2 regions of the Dickeya ananatis genome follow, and region 2 is predicted to be linked to the other one. Evidence: predicted binding sites of a transcription regulator. Region 2 holds the regulator's gene; the other holds the start of a gene.
What was found. The regulator PurR, encoded in region 2, represses purine synthesis genes. The targets are predictions, from matches to a motif close to CANGCAAACGTTTGCNTG.

Region 1 (6,170 bases), 1.3 Mb from region 2:
TCCTCCAAAGACGTGGCCGACGCCAAAAAGCAGGTGGATGATCGTGTCGCGCAATACTTTGCTTTTCTCGATAAAAACGGTATCGACAAGAAAGATATCAACGCGGCCAATTTGCGCACCCAACCGGAGTACGATTACCTGAAGAACGGCGGCTCGGTCCTGAAAGGGTACCGTGCGGTGCGGCAGGTGGAAGTGACGTTGCGTCAGTTGGATAAGCTCAATGAACTGCTGGATGGTGCGCTCAAATCGGGTCTTAACGAGATCCGGGCGGTGGAGCTGGGGGTGTCTAACCCCGATACCTACCGTGAACAGGCGCGTAAAAAAGCGATAGAGCAGGCGACATTACAGGCGCAGTCGTTGGCCTCTGGGTTTAACGCTACGCTGGGGCCGGTTTACAGTATTCGTTACCATGTTGCCAACTACCAGCCGATACCGGCCGCGCGTATGTTCAAAACCACCAATATGGCGGCGCAAAGCGAGGTGTCGCAAACCTACGAACAGCAGACTATCCACTTTGATGATCAGGTGGATGTGGTGTTTGAATTACAGCGAGCGCCCTGAGGGCGCCGCGTAAGCGAGTCAGCCTGACGAATCAGGATTGACGCAGCACCTGACGTCCGTGCGTGAGCAGGGCGTCGGTCACCTGCCGCATCATTCTGCTTTCCGGCGCGAAACGATGCCAGTACAGCATACGGCGCTGGCATAGCCCCGGTGTCAGGTCGATAAGCTCGCCATTCGCCAGTTCGCGTTCGATCTGCAAATGGGGGATCATACAGCAGGTGGTGCCCTGGCGGGCGAGCTGCACGAAAGCTTCAGATGAGTTAACGATGTGGCAGGGTACGCTACCCGGCGGCAGGTCGAAATTTTGCTGCAAAAATGCCTGATGCATATCATCCAAATGGTCAAACGCCACCACTGGCGCACGCAGCAGTGCAGAACGCGTTACCCCGTTAGGAAAGTAGCGATTGGCGAAGCCTGGCGAGGCGACGAACAGATAATCCAGCGCGCCCAGTTTATCCACCAGACAGCTTGGCAGCGGCTGTGGCTGAATACTCACGGCCCCCACCACTTCACCCCGGCGCAGGCGCTCCTGGGTTCGGGTTTCATCTTCCACCTGCAAATTCAACCTGATGGGGGAGTCCACCAGTACAGGTTGCAGGGCGGGTAACAGCCAGGTCGCCAGACTGTCGGCGTTGACCGCCAGAGACAGCAAGAGTGGGGTTTCATTGCTGTTTTCATTGCCCAGCCACTCTTCTTCCAGTAATTCCACCTGATGCAGCAAGGCCAGCAACTTCTGCCCTTGTTCGGTCGGACGCGGCGGAATCGTTCTTACCAGTAGTGGCTGGCCGAACAGGTTCTCCAACTGTTTGATGCGTTGCGAGACGGCGGACTGCGTAATACAGAGTTTTTGTGCGGCGCGCTCAAAGCCACGCTCACGGATCACGGCGTCCAGCGCCTGAAGCGTGCGATAGTCCGGGCGTTTCATGAAGGTGAAGATTCCTTTGCGTAAAAACTATATTTGGCAATATGCCACATTTTTGTGAGGTATCGCCGAAAAAAATCGCCCGGCCTGCCGCCGTGAGACTGAAATATTACCGTACCTGACAGGCAGGGCTCTCCTTTTGACTATGGCATGCCCTATAATACGCACACGTTTTCGTAGCTACAGGCATAAGCACATCATGACGCAGGATGAACTGAAAAAAGCCGTTGGTTGGGCCGCACTCGACTATGTTCGCCCCGGTACTATCGTTGGCGTGGGAACCGGCTCTACCGCCGCTCACTTTATTGACGCACTGGGGTCTATCAAGCATCAAATTGAAGGTGCGGTTTCAAGCTCTGACGCTTCTACCGCCAAGCTCAAAAGTCTGGGGATTCCGGTTTTTGACTGTAATGATGTGGACGTGCTTGATGTCTACGTCGACGGCGCTGATGAAATCAATCCACACATGCAGATGATCAAAGGCGGCGGTGCCGCATTGACTCGGGAAAAAATCGTGGCGGCGATCGCGCGTCAGTTCGTGTGTATCGTCGATGCGTCCAAACAGGTTGATGTGCTGGGGCGTTTCCCGTTGCCGGTGGAAGTTATCCCGATGGCGCGCGCTTATGTGGCCCGTGAACTGGTCAAACTGGGTGGTCAGCCGGTGTATCGTGATGGGGTTATCACTGACAACGGCAACATTATTCTGGATGTGCACAATATGGATCTGTCGGATGCGGTGGCGATGGAAAATCGCATCAATAGTCTGGCTGGCGTGGTAACGGCGGGGTTGTTTGCTAACCGCGGTGCGGATGTCGCGCTGGTGGGGACCGCCGATGGGGTGAAAACCGTTCGCCTGAAATAAGTCATTCCTGACGCAACCTATTCTGGCCACAACAGTGTCGAAGCAATTCCACTGAAAGTGTGCCATGAAAGAGTGCCATTGTTGTTATCTCTCGCAGAGGTCCGGCCACGTTAACGGCGGCCGGATTTTTTTACCTAAAAAATCCGACTTTCTCTAACGGCTCATTTTTGGTACTTAATATCAGTTTTTCTTATTTCGCATCATCCCTGTCTGGTCTTGCTGGGGGTTGGCAGTATTTTTTGCCATGAAATCACCGACGGGTGGGGGTAAGAAAAAACGCGAAGGCAATCGTTTGTATTGCCGCCTGCGTATTTTTTGTTATGTTTGCACAGACCGGTTTGCAAACCGTCATATCTGAAGTCTGAAAATAAGGTCGGGAAATGGCAAAGGTATCACTGGAAAAAGATAAGATTAAGTTCCTGCTGCTGGAGGGGGTACACCCGAATGCGCTGGAGAATCTGCGTGCAGCAGGTTACACCAATATTGAATACCATAAAGGGGCGCTTGACCCGGAAGCGCTGAAAGCGTCGATTCGTGACGCGCACTTTGTGGGGATTCGATCGCGTACGCATCTGACGGAAGACATTTTCGCAGCCGCTGAAAAACTGGTGGCTGTGGGTTGTTTTTGTATCGGCACGAATCAGGTTGAGCTGTCGGCTGCAACCAAACGTGGCATCCCGGTCTTCAACGCACCTTTTTCCAATACTCGCTCCGTAGCCGAAATGGTTATCGGTGAACTGCTGCTGTTGTTGCGCGGCATTCCGACTGCTAACGCTAAAGCGCATCGTGGTATCTGGCACAAACAGGCGGTTGGCTGCTTTGAGGCTCGCGGTAAGAAGCTCGGTATCATTGGTTATGGTCACATCGGTACCCAACTTGGGATCCTGGCTGAAAGCCTGGGGATGCATGTCTATTTCTACGATATCGAAAGCAAATTGCCGTTGGGGAATGCCCAGCAGGTTCGCCATTTGTCTGAACTGCTGAATATGAGTGATGTGGTCAGTCTGCATGTGCCGGAAACCGACAGTACCCAGAATATGATCGGCGCCAACGAACTAGCATTGATGAAGCCAGGTTCGATTTTGATCAACGCATCACGCGGTACCGTGGTCGATATTCCGGCATTGAGCGACGCTCTTGCCAATAAGCACCTTTCTGGTGCGGCTATCGACGTGTTCCCGCAGGAACCGGCAACCAACAGTGACCCGTTCCTGTCGCCGCTGTGCGAATTCGATAACGTGATCCTGACACCGCATATTGGTGGTTCGACGGAAGAAGCGCAGGAGAATATTGGTATCGAGGTTGCCGGGAAACTGGTGAAATACTCTGATAACGGTTCTACCTTGTCTGCTGTCAACTTCCCGGAAGTATCGTTGCCGACGCACAGCGATCGTGCCAGCCGTCTGCTGCACATCCATGAAAACCGTCCGGGTATCATGACGCAGATTAACAACATCTTTGCTGAGCAGGGCATTAACATTGCCGCACAGTATCTGCAGACCAGCCCGACCATCGGTTATGTGGTTATCGATGTGGAAACGGACGGTGCTGATACCGCGCTGCAACTGATGAAATCTATCCCCGGCACTATTCGTGCCCGCTTGCTGTACTAAGTAGCGAGTAGCAAGTCGGTGGTAGCCGACGGCATATTGCGTGGATGAAAAAGCCAGCCCGGCGGGCTGGCTTTTTTATGCTGACGCTGTCACTGGTGATTTGCACTCACAGTGTGATGACGAGCTTACCGCGCATATGGCCGTTCAGTAGGGTTTCGTGGGCCTGCTTGAGTGTTTCTGGTGTTAATCCGTTCAGGGTCTGGCTAAGGGTGCCCTGCAAGAGACCGTTATCCACCAGTTGCGCCACCTCATGCAGAATTTCTCCCTGACGAGCTATGTCCGGTGTGGTAAACATGCTGCGGGTAAACATGAACTCCCAGTGCAGCGCCGCGCTTTTTAACTTCAGTGCGTTTTGATCTAAAGGACGGGTATTTTCCACGATGGTACAGATATGTCCCATCGGGGCGATTAACTGACTGATGGCATCCCAATGACCGTCAGTGTCATTCAGGCAGAAAATGTAATCTACGTGCTCAATATTCTGCTTTTTCAGGTCATCAGCCAGATGGCGATAATCCACCACCAGATGTGCGCCACGGTCGCGGCACCATTGTGCTGAGTCGGGACGAGACGCCGTCGCGATGACGGTCACCTCGCTGCGTTGTGCCGCCAGTGAAATTGCCAGTGAACCGACGCCGCCAGCGCCGCCGATGATCAGCAGCGTTTTGCCTTTAGCCGCATGCTGAATATTCAGATGTTCAAATAGCCCTTCCCAGGCGGTCAGTGCTGTCAACGGCAAGGCGGCCGCTTCAGCCCAATTCAGTGAGGCGGGTTTGTGCGCGGCGATGCGGGCATCGACTAACTGATGGGTGCTGTTGCTGCCTGGGCGCGTAATATCACCGGCGTACCAGACTTCATCTCCGACGTTGAAGTTGCTGACACCTGAGCCGGTTTTTATCACGACGCCACTGGCATCCCACCCCAGAATGCGCGGATGTTGCAGACCGTTTCGACGTAATCCTGCGTGTACTTTGGTATCCACCGGATTAACCGACACCGCTTTTACGGCTACCAACAGGTCATACTCACCGGGCTGTGGTAATTCGGTCGTGATTTCTACGAAATTATCAGGAGAGCTGGGGTCAACGGCGATTGCTTTTACTGTCATGATCAATGTTTCCATCGTTGCGTGTTGGATGTAACGACAGTGTAGAACCCGTCGATAGTACTGATAAGATGGACAATCACTAACGACGTGTTCGACTGAGAAGAACAATCATGTTCAGACAATTGCAGGATATGGCGCTGTTCGCCCTGGTGGCTGAATGCGGCAGTTTTACCGAAGCGGCCAGGCAGGCTGGGATGGCCAAGTCGAGTCTCAGTTTACGAGTCAGTCAATTAGAGCAATCGTTGGGGTTACGGTTGTTCAATCGAACGACTCGCAAGCTGAACCTCACCTTTGCGGGGGAACGCTATCTGGTGCATTGCCAGGAAATGCGCCAGGCCAGCGAGCGTGCTGAGATGGCGATGCAACACTTACGGGATAAACCCAGTGGGCGCTTGCGAATAACCAGCCCAGCCGGATTAGGGGCGACGTTGTTGGCACGTTTGACCGCCGAGTTTCAGTCCCGCTTTCCGGCGGTGTCGCTGGAGATTGTGGTGGCTGATCGGGTCATTGATCTGGTGGAAGAAGGGTTCGATGCCGCATTGCGTACCGGTAAACCGCAGGATTCTTCCCTGATTGGTCGTTCTTTGGGACAAGTGCCGCATTATCTGGTGGCTTCTGACGCCTATCTGGCGGCATTTCCGCCGATTACGCACCCGCGTGAACTGCAAGCGCACCGGTGTATTGCGCACCGTGCCTGGCCGGAATGGGGATTTCGCCGGGAAGCAGAGTATTTTCTCTGGCGGTTGCCGCAATCTCACATTACCGACAATCTGCTGTATGCGCGTGCTTGTGTACTGGCGGGTGGCGGTATTACGTTGTTACCGGCATTTTTGTGCCGTGAGCAGATAGATAGCGGTGAGTTGGTTTGTCTTTTGTCGGAATGGCAGGCTGATACTAACGATCTCTATTTGATTTATCCTGGGCGCAGGTTGAATTCTCCCGCTCTGAATAGCTTTATTGATTTTGCACTGAGCTTTGACGCGTTGTGCGATTATTCTTCACGGTAAACCGTGCCGTTTTGCCAGGAAATACAGTAGGGGCAACGTACCCAGCAACGGCTTTCTTCTGCCCGTCAGTTATCGGCAGACTATCAGCGTACGGGCT
Region 2 (6,170 bases):
TCTACATAGGCAAAACGTTCGCCACACGCCGACAACGCCTGTACTGCCTGAGCAGAAAAACCGCAGCTTGGCAGTTTGGGAGAGCCTTTCATGTACAGCAGAATCGGGTTTTCAGCAATCTGGCGCTGAATTTTTTCAAGTGTCGTTGTCGTCATTCTATTGCTTCCTCAAGCGCGTGATGAACGGCCCTTCAGGACCGCTCATATGACTCGCGGCAAACCGTGGCATACCGCTTCTTTTGTTTTGTATTCTAACGATAGCGACGGCCACAAAAAAACGCTATCTTTTATAGGGTTTTATCCGGGCGACGCGTAACGGTACAAAGCGACGCCAAATCGCCTGATAATTAAGCAGCAAACGCTGTTGTTAACGTTTTCTCACTATTTTGTAGTAGGATTATTCTATCTCCCGCTTTTTTATCAGGTCATTTTCGGGAATACTGTGAAGATTGAACGATTGAGGACAACATTCGGTCAGAACTATCATGCGGTTATTTATTACGCTCTTTTTATTATTTTTCAGTAATCTATTTTCTGGTCTGGCGCTGGCTAATCCGCATGGCGGTGCAGTGTTACCTCGCAAATCTGGCGTAGAAACGGCAAATAAAGCGCTTGATGAATCCAAAAAGAACAAAGTTACCAAAAACGCCAACAAAAAAGGTGCGGAGCCGACGCACGGCAAAAAACCGGAGAAAAACGCGAAGTCTACGCCAGCCAAAACCGTAGCCAGCCATGATAAAAATGCAAAGTCGCACAATGACAAGAAGTCTGCGGACAAAAAGTCGGTGGCGGCCGTAGCGCATTCCCCTCATACAAAATCGCAGCCTGAGAAAAGCACGCATACTGCCAGTACTCATACCACTAACAGTGCTCATGCAACTAAAGCGGTATTAGCTAAAACGGCAAAAAAAGAAACAACAAAGAAAGAGACGCTGGCGCAAGCTAAAACCAGCCACAAAGCCCATGAGCTGGCGGTGGCTAAAAGCGCACACAAAAAAGGTAAAGCGGCGGTCGACGAAGAAGATGAGGTAGCGGCCACATCTTCACATGGTAAAAGTAAGAAAGGTAAACACGATAAAGCGGCGCTGACCATCAGTGCTGCTCACCAAAAACGCTATCAGCACGCTAAATTGACTGCCATGAACAAGCTGATGAGCCAAATCGGTAAACCTTATCATTGGGGCGGTTCAACACCTTATTCAGGTTTTGATTGCAGCGGGCTGGTGTATTACGCCTATAAAGATGTGGTAAAAATCCCGATTCCGCGCACCGCCAATGAGATGTTCCACCTGCGTGACGCGGCTCCCATCAAGAAAAGCGAACTGGAAAGTGGCGACCTGGTGTTCTTTCGTATCACCAACCGCGGCGCTGCCGACCACGTTGGCGTCTACCTGGGCAATGGCCGTTTCATCCAGTCACCGCGATCGGGTTCCGATATCAAGATCAGTAAATTGAGTGAAGATTACTGGCAGGATCATTATGTCGGCGCTCGCCGCGTGGTGACACCGAAGACCATTCGCTAACAGTGATTCGCCAGATAATCACCGGCTAAACGACCTAATGAATAACGAGAAAAGGGGCACTAGCCCCTTTTCTGTTTTCTTTTTCTACACCGGCGATCTGCTATCAGTTCAATACCGCAGTGAAACCAAAGACAATGATCACCGCCAACGCAACCAACGTACTACACAGTGACATTTTCAAATTTGTATCCATCGTATTCTCCTGTATGTGACTGATGATCGCCGTCATCCCGTTACGTCTGAATCAGCACCGTATCCCGGCGGATGGGGAAACACACAAAGTATAGGTCTATTATGACCCGACTGAAGTCAAAAAACCGGTTTCTGCGTCACAGAGATAACACAAATTGCCTCTTCCCCTTTCGCTCTAAATCGGCCAAAATCCGCAGTTTACCGTGTACACTGCGTTGGTCGAAGCGTCAGCCCTCCCTTCAAGCTACACACCTCGGCATGTCTCCTACTGAAATGTTGCCTTGTTGTCCAGCAGGAGCAAAATTCACGCAGGCAAACGATTAACAACATATTTACTGCTGTAACAGACCCACGACTGTAACAGATGAGTTCAGGAGTCACTTTAGATGGCAACGATTAAAGATGTGGCAAAACGCGCAGGCGTTTCAACCACAACCGTATCACACGTGATTAATAAAACACGTTTCGTCGCCGAAGAGACCAAGGCTGCGGTACGCGCAGCTATTGATGAATTGCATTATTCACCCAGTGCGGTGGCCCGAAGCCTGAAAGTCAACCACACCAAATCCATCGGACTGCTGGCCACCTCCAGCGAAGCCCCCTATTTCGCTGAAATTATCGAAGCGGTGGAAAACAGCTGCTACGCCAGAGGCTATACGCTGATTCTGTGTAACTCTCACAATAATCAGGATAAACAGCGTGCTTATCTGTCCATGCTGGCGCAAAAACGTGTTGATGGCCTGCTGGTGATGTGTGCCGAGTACCCGCCTGAACTGCTGTCAATGCTGGCGGATTATCGCCACATCCCGATGGTCGTCATGGATTGGGGCGGAGCTCACAGCGATTTCACCGATACCATTGTTGATAATGCGTTTGCCGGTGGGTATATGGCCGGTCGTTATCTGATTGAGCGCGGGCACCGCGATATCGGCGCCATCCCCGGATCTCAGGGGCGCAATACTGGCAGCGGGCGTTATCTGGGCTTTCTGAAAGCGCTGAAAGAGGCGGATATTCCTCTACGTGAAGAGTGGGTGGTTCAGGGTGACTTTGAACCCGAATCAGGCTACAAAGCCATGCACCAGATTCTGGCGCAAAAACAGCGACCGACGGCGGTATTCTGCGGCGGCGATATTATGGCTATGGGGGCGATTTGTGCAGCGGATGAACTGGGCCTGCGTGTACCGCAGGATATTTCGGTGATCGGTTACGACAATGTGCGCCACTCCCGCTATTTTACGCCAGCGCTCACGACCATTCATCAGCCTAAGGAACGACTGGGACAAGCGGCATTCTCCATGTTGCTTGACCGCATCACCAGCAAACGCGAGGAAGCGCAAACCATCGAAGTCCACCCGACGCTGATCGAGCGTCGTTCTGTTGCCGACGGTCCATATCTCGATTACCGCCGTTAATGAATTAGCCAGACGATTTCGTTATCACTCGCAGGTGTGTCAACCGCCGCCATACCGCGCTGTAAAGCGCCAAAGCGTGCCTCCCTGGCACCCTAATATAGAACGCAATGTGCTGCTTTAGCCCGATGAATCTTGTCGACGGGTTAAAGCAGTCATACACTTGTCACTGTCATTGACGACAATAACCATGATCAGACGATGCTTTTAGCAGTACGCATCGCCTTACTTTTTCTACCCCACTAATGACTGTTGCACCGTTTGTCACGGCCGGGGTAGACGCCTTTCGTGTCGGCTTGTCTCTTATTTTCCTCTGAGGCTCTCAGGGATAGACGATGACGTGTGGAATGGGTACATCGAATACCCTCCCCATCGCCATAGTTGTCTGGTTTATCCCGTATAACGCATGTATCTGGCAAGGTAGGGAGAAGTTATGAGTTCATCTTATGTGGAGGATCTGGGTACCCCCAGTCAACCCTGGTTCCAACTGGTTAATGAAATGTTATCGGCCGCTGATATCGCCATTAACGGTTCGCGACCGTTTGATATTCAGGTCAAAAACCCTGAACTGTACAAGCGCATATTGCGTGACGGGTCACTGGGTCTGGGCGAAAGTTACATGGATGGCTGGTGGGAATGTGAACGGCTGGACATGTTTTTCCACCGTGCGATACGCGCCGGGCTGGAGAAGCAACTGCCCCAGCGTTGGCAGGATACGCTACGGATACTGATGGCGCGCCTGACCAATCTGCAATCGCGTCGGCGGGCATGGATTGTGGGTAAGGAGCATTACGACCTCGGTAATGATCTTTTTAGCCTGATGCTAGACCCGTACATGCAGTACTCCTGTGGTTACTGGAAACAAGCCGAAACCCTGGAGCAGGCACAACAAGATAAGCTGCGCCTCATTTGCGAGAAATTGCAGTTACGCCGCGGGATGACACTGCTGGATATCGGCTGCGGCTGGGGCGGTCTGGCTGAATTTGCCGCCCGCCATTACGGTGTTAGCGTAACCGGTGTGACTATCTCCCGCGAGCAACAGGCATTGGCGCAGCAGCGCTGTCAGGATTTGGATGTCACCATTCTGCTACAGGACTACCGCGATCTGAATCGGCAGTTTGACCGTATCGTTTCCGTCGGCATGTTCGAACATGTCGGCCCGAAAAATTACGATACCTACTTCCAGGTGGTCAGAAAAAACCTCAAATCCACCGGCCTGTTCCTGTTGCATACCATTGGCGCAAACGAAACCAGCCTGAAGGTTGATGCCTGGATAGACAAATACATCTTCCCTAATGGCTGTTTACCCTCAGTGCAGCATATCGCCCAGCACAGCGAGCCTTATCTGGTCATGGAAGACTGGCACAATTTCGGCGCGGACTATGACCGAACCCTTATGGCCTGGCACGAGCGCTTCCAGCAGCACTGGCCCACCTTGTCAGCACGCTACCCCGAGCGCTTCCGGCGGATGTTCAGTTATTACCTTAACGCCTGTGCTGGCGCGTTTCGCGCACGCAACATCCAACTCTGGCAGGTGTTATTCAGTGTCGAAGGAATTGAAGGCGGCATGCGCGTGGCGCGATGACTGGGTGGGCGGCATATCGCCCACGCTCCCCCACCGCTCTCGCCCACGAGGGAACATCTACAAACAAAAACCGGCAGTCAGGCTGCCGGTTTTTATTATGAATAACAGGAATAACGCGTACTCAGACGCCTTTTATTCCCCCAACTATTCACTCTTCGCGGCAAGCTCTGCCGCCAGCGCTTGTTGTTGCTCTGCCTGACGAGCCATAACACGCTCAACCGTGTCGATAATAGCCTGAGTCTGCGGGTCAATTTCGATATTGATACGGTCGCCCAGTCGTTTTTGCCCCAGTGTCGTGCGTTGCAGGGTTTCTGGAATCAGGTGTACACAGAAACGACTGCGGGTCACTTCACCGACCGTCAGGCTGATACCGTCAATACCAATAAATCCTTTGTGCAACACATATTTCATCTGCGATTCATCAGACAAGCGGAACCAAATCTGATGATTATTTTCCGATGTCAGAATTTTCACTATTTCTGCTGTACACATGATATGACCAGACATGACATGCCCGCCAATCTCATCGCCATATTTGGCTGCACGCTCCACATTAACCCGATCGCCGACTTTCACGTCACCCAGATTGGTCAACCGCAGAGTCTCTTTGATCAGATCAAAACTCACCCGATCACCGTCGATATGGGTGACAGTCAGACAGCAACCGTTGTGTGCTACGGATGCGCCCGTTTCCAGTCCCGGCAACAGTTCGGGGGGCAGTTGAACGACATGGGTGCGGAAATTGGGTTTTTCATCGACGGACACGACGGTCGCCGTGCCCTGAACAATACCGGTAAACATGGTGTTGAGCTTGCCTCCTAATCAGTAATAGGCGTGAACGCCCCATGACAGCGGAGCAGCCGACGCCCGACAGTGGCGACGTTCACTTATGTCTGGCAGTTTGCACCATATCATCAGGAAAACCAAACGGGATCATTCTCTGTCAGTCAATCATTGGTTTACTGTTGGCAAATAGTTACAATACTTCATCTTTTTTCGTAAAAATAAAGGATGATTGCCTTTCTCTCCTCATTAGAGATCTCTCTCCATCCTGCATTAGGAAGGTGTTTTCGTGCAGAAGTACTTATCAGAAGCCTGTCATTTGCTGGCGCTGGCTATTCCGGTCATCATCGCGCAAGTATCACAAACCTCAATGGGTGTGGTGGATACCATCATGGCAGGCTCCTACAGCGCCACGGATATGGCCGCCGTAGCCGTAGGGACATCCATCTGGTTGCCTGTCATTCTGTTCGGCCACGGTTTGCTGATGGCGCTAACCCCCGTCGTAGCGAACCTCAACGGTTCCGGACGTCGAGACCGCATCGCGCATCAAACCCAGCAAGCCTTTCTGCTGGCGACAGGCATTTCCATCCTGACCATGGTGGTGCTTTATCAGGGGAAATACGCGATCAACCTGATGCATGACGGCGCGCCGGAGCTGGCTGACAAAGCGGTGAATTAT

Region 1: a site for PurR is predicted at 2,627-2,644, ahead of serA (phosphoglycerate dehydrogenase). Genes of this name have one in related genera too.

Annotation. Positions count from the first base shown of each region.
Region 1 is NZ_CP040816.1:105,054-111,223, forward strand. It holds gene FGI04_RS00445 (oxidative stress defense protein) at 1-561, shown strand, start outside; gene FGI04_RS00450 (LysR family transcriptional regulator ArgP) at 593-1,486, opposite strand; gene rpiA (ribose-5-phosphate isomerase RpiA) at 1,683-2,345, shown strand; gene serA (phosphoglycerate dehydrogenase) at 2,726-3,958, shown strand; gene FGI04_RS00465 (zinc-binding alcohol dehydrogenase family protein) at 4,065-5,066, opposite strand; gene FGI04_RS00470 (LysR family transcriptional regulator) at 5,177-6,073, shown strand.
Region 2 is NZ_CP040816.1:1,416,377-1,422,546, reverse strand. It holds gene FGI04_RS06155 (Grx4 family monothiol glutaredoxin) at 1-155, opposite strand, end outside; gene FGI04_RS06150 (C40 family peptidase) at 485-1,522, shown strand; gene cydH (cytochrome bd-I oxidase subunit CydH) at 1,626-1,715, opposite strand; gene purR (HTH-type transcriptional repressor PurR) at 2,101-3,126, shown strand; gene cfa (cyclopropane fatty acyl phospholipid synthase) at 3,557-4,708, shown strand; gene FGI04_RS06130 (riboflavin synthase subunit alpha) at 4,853-5,509, opposite strand; gene FGI04_RS06125 (MATE family efflux transporter) at 5,781-6,170, shown strand, end outside.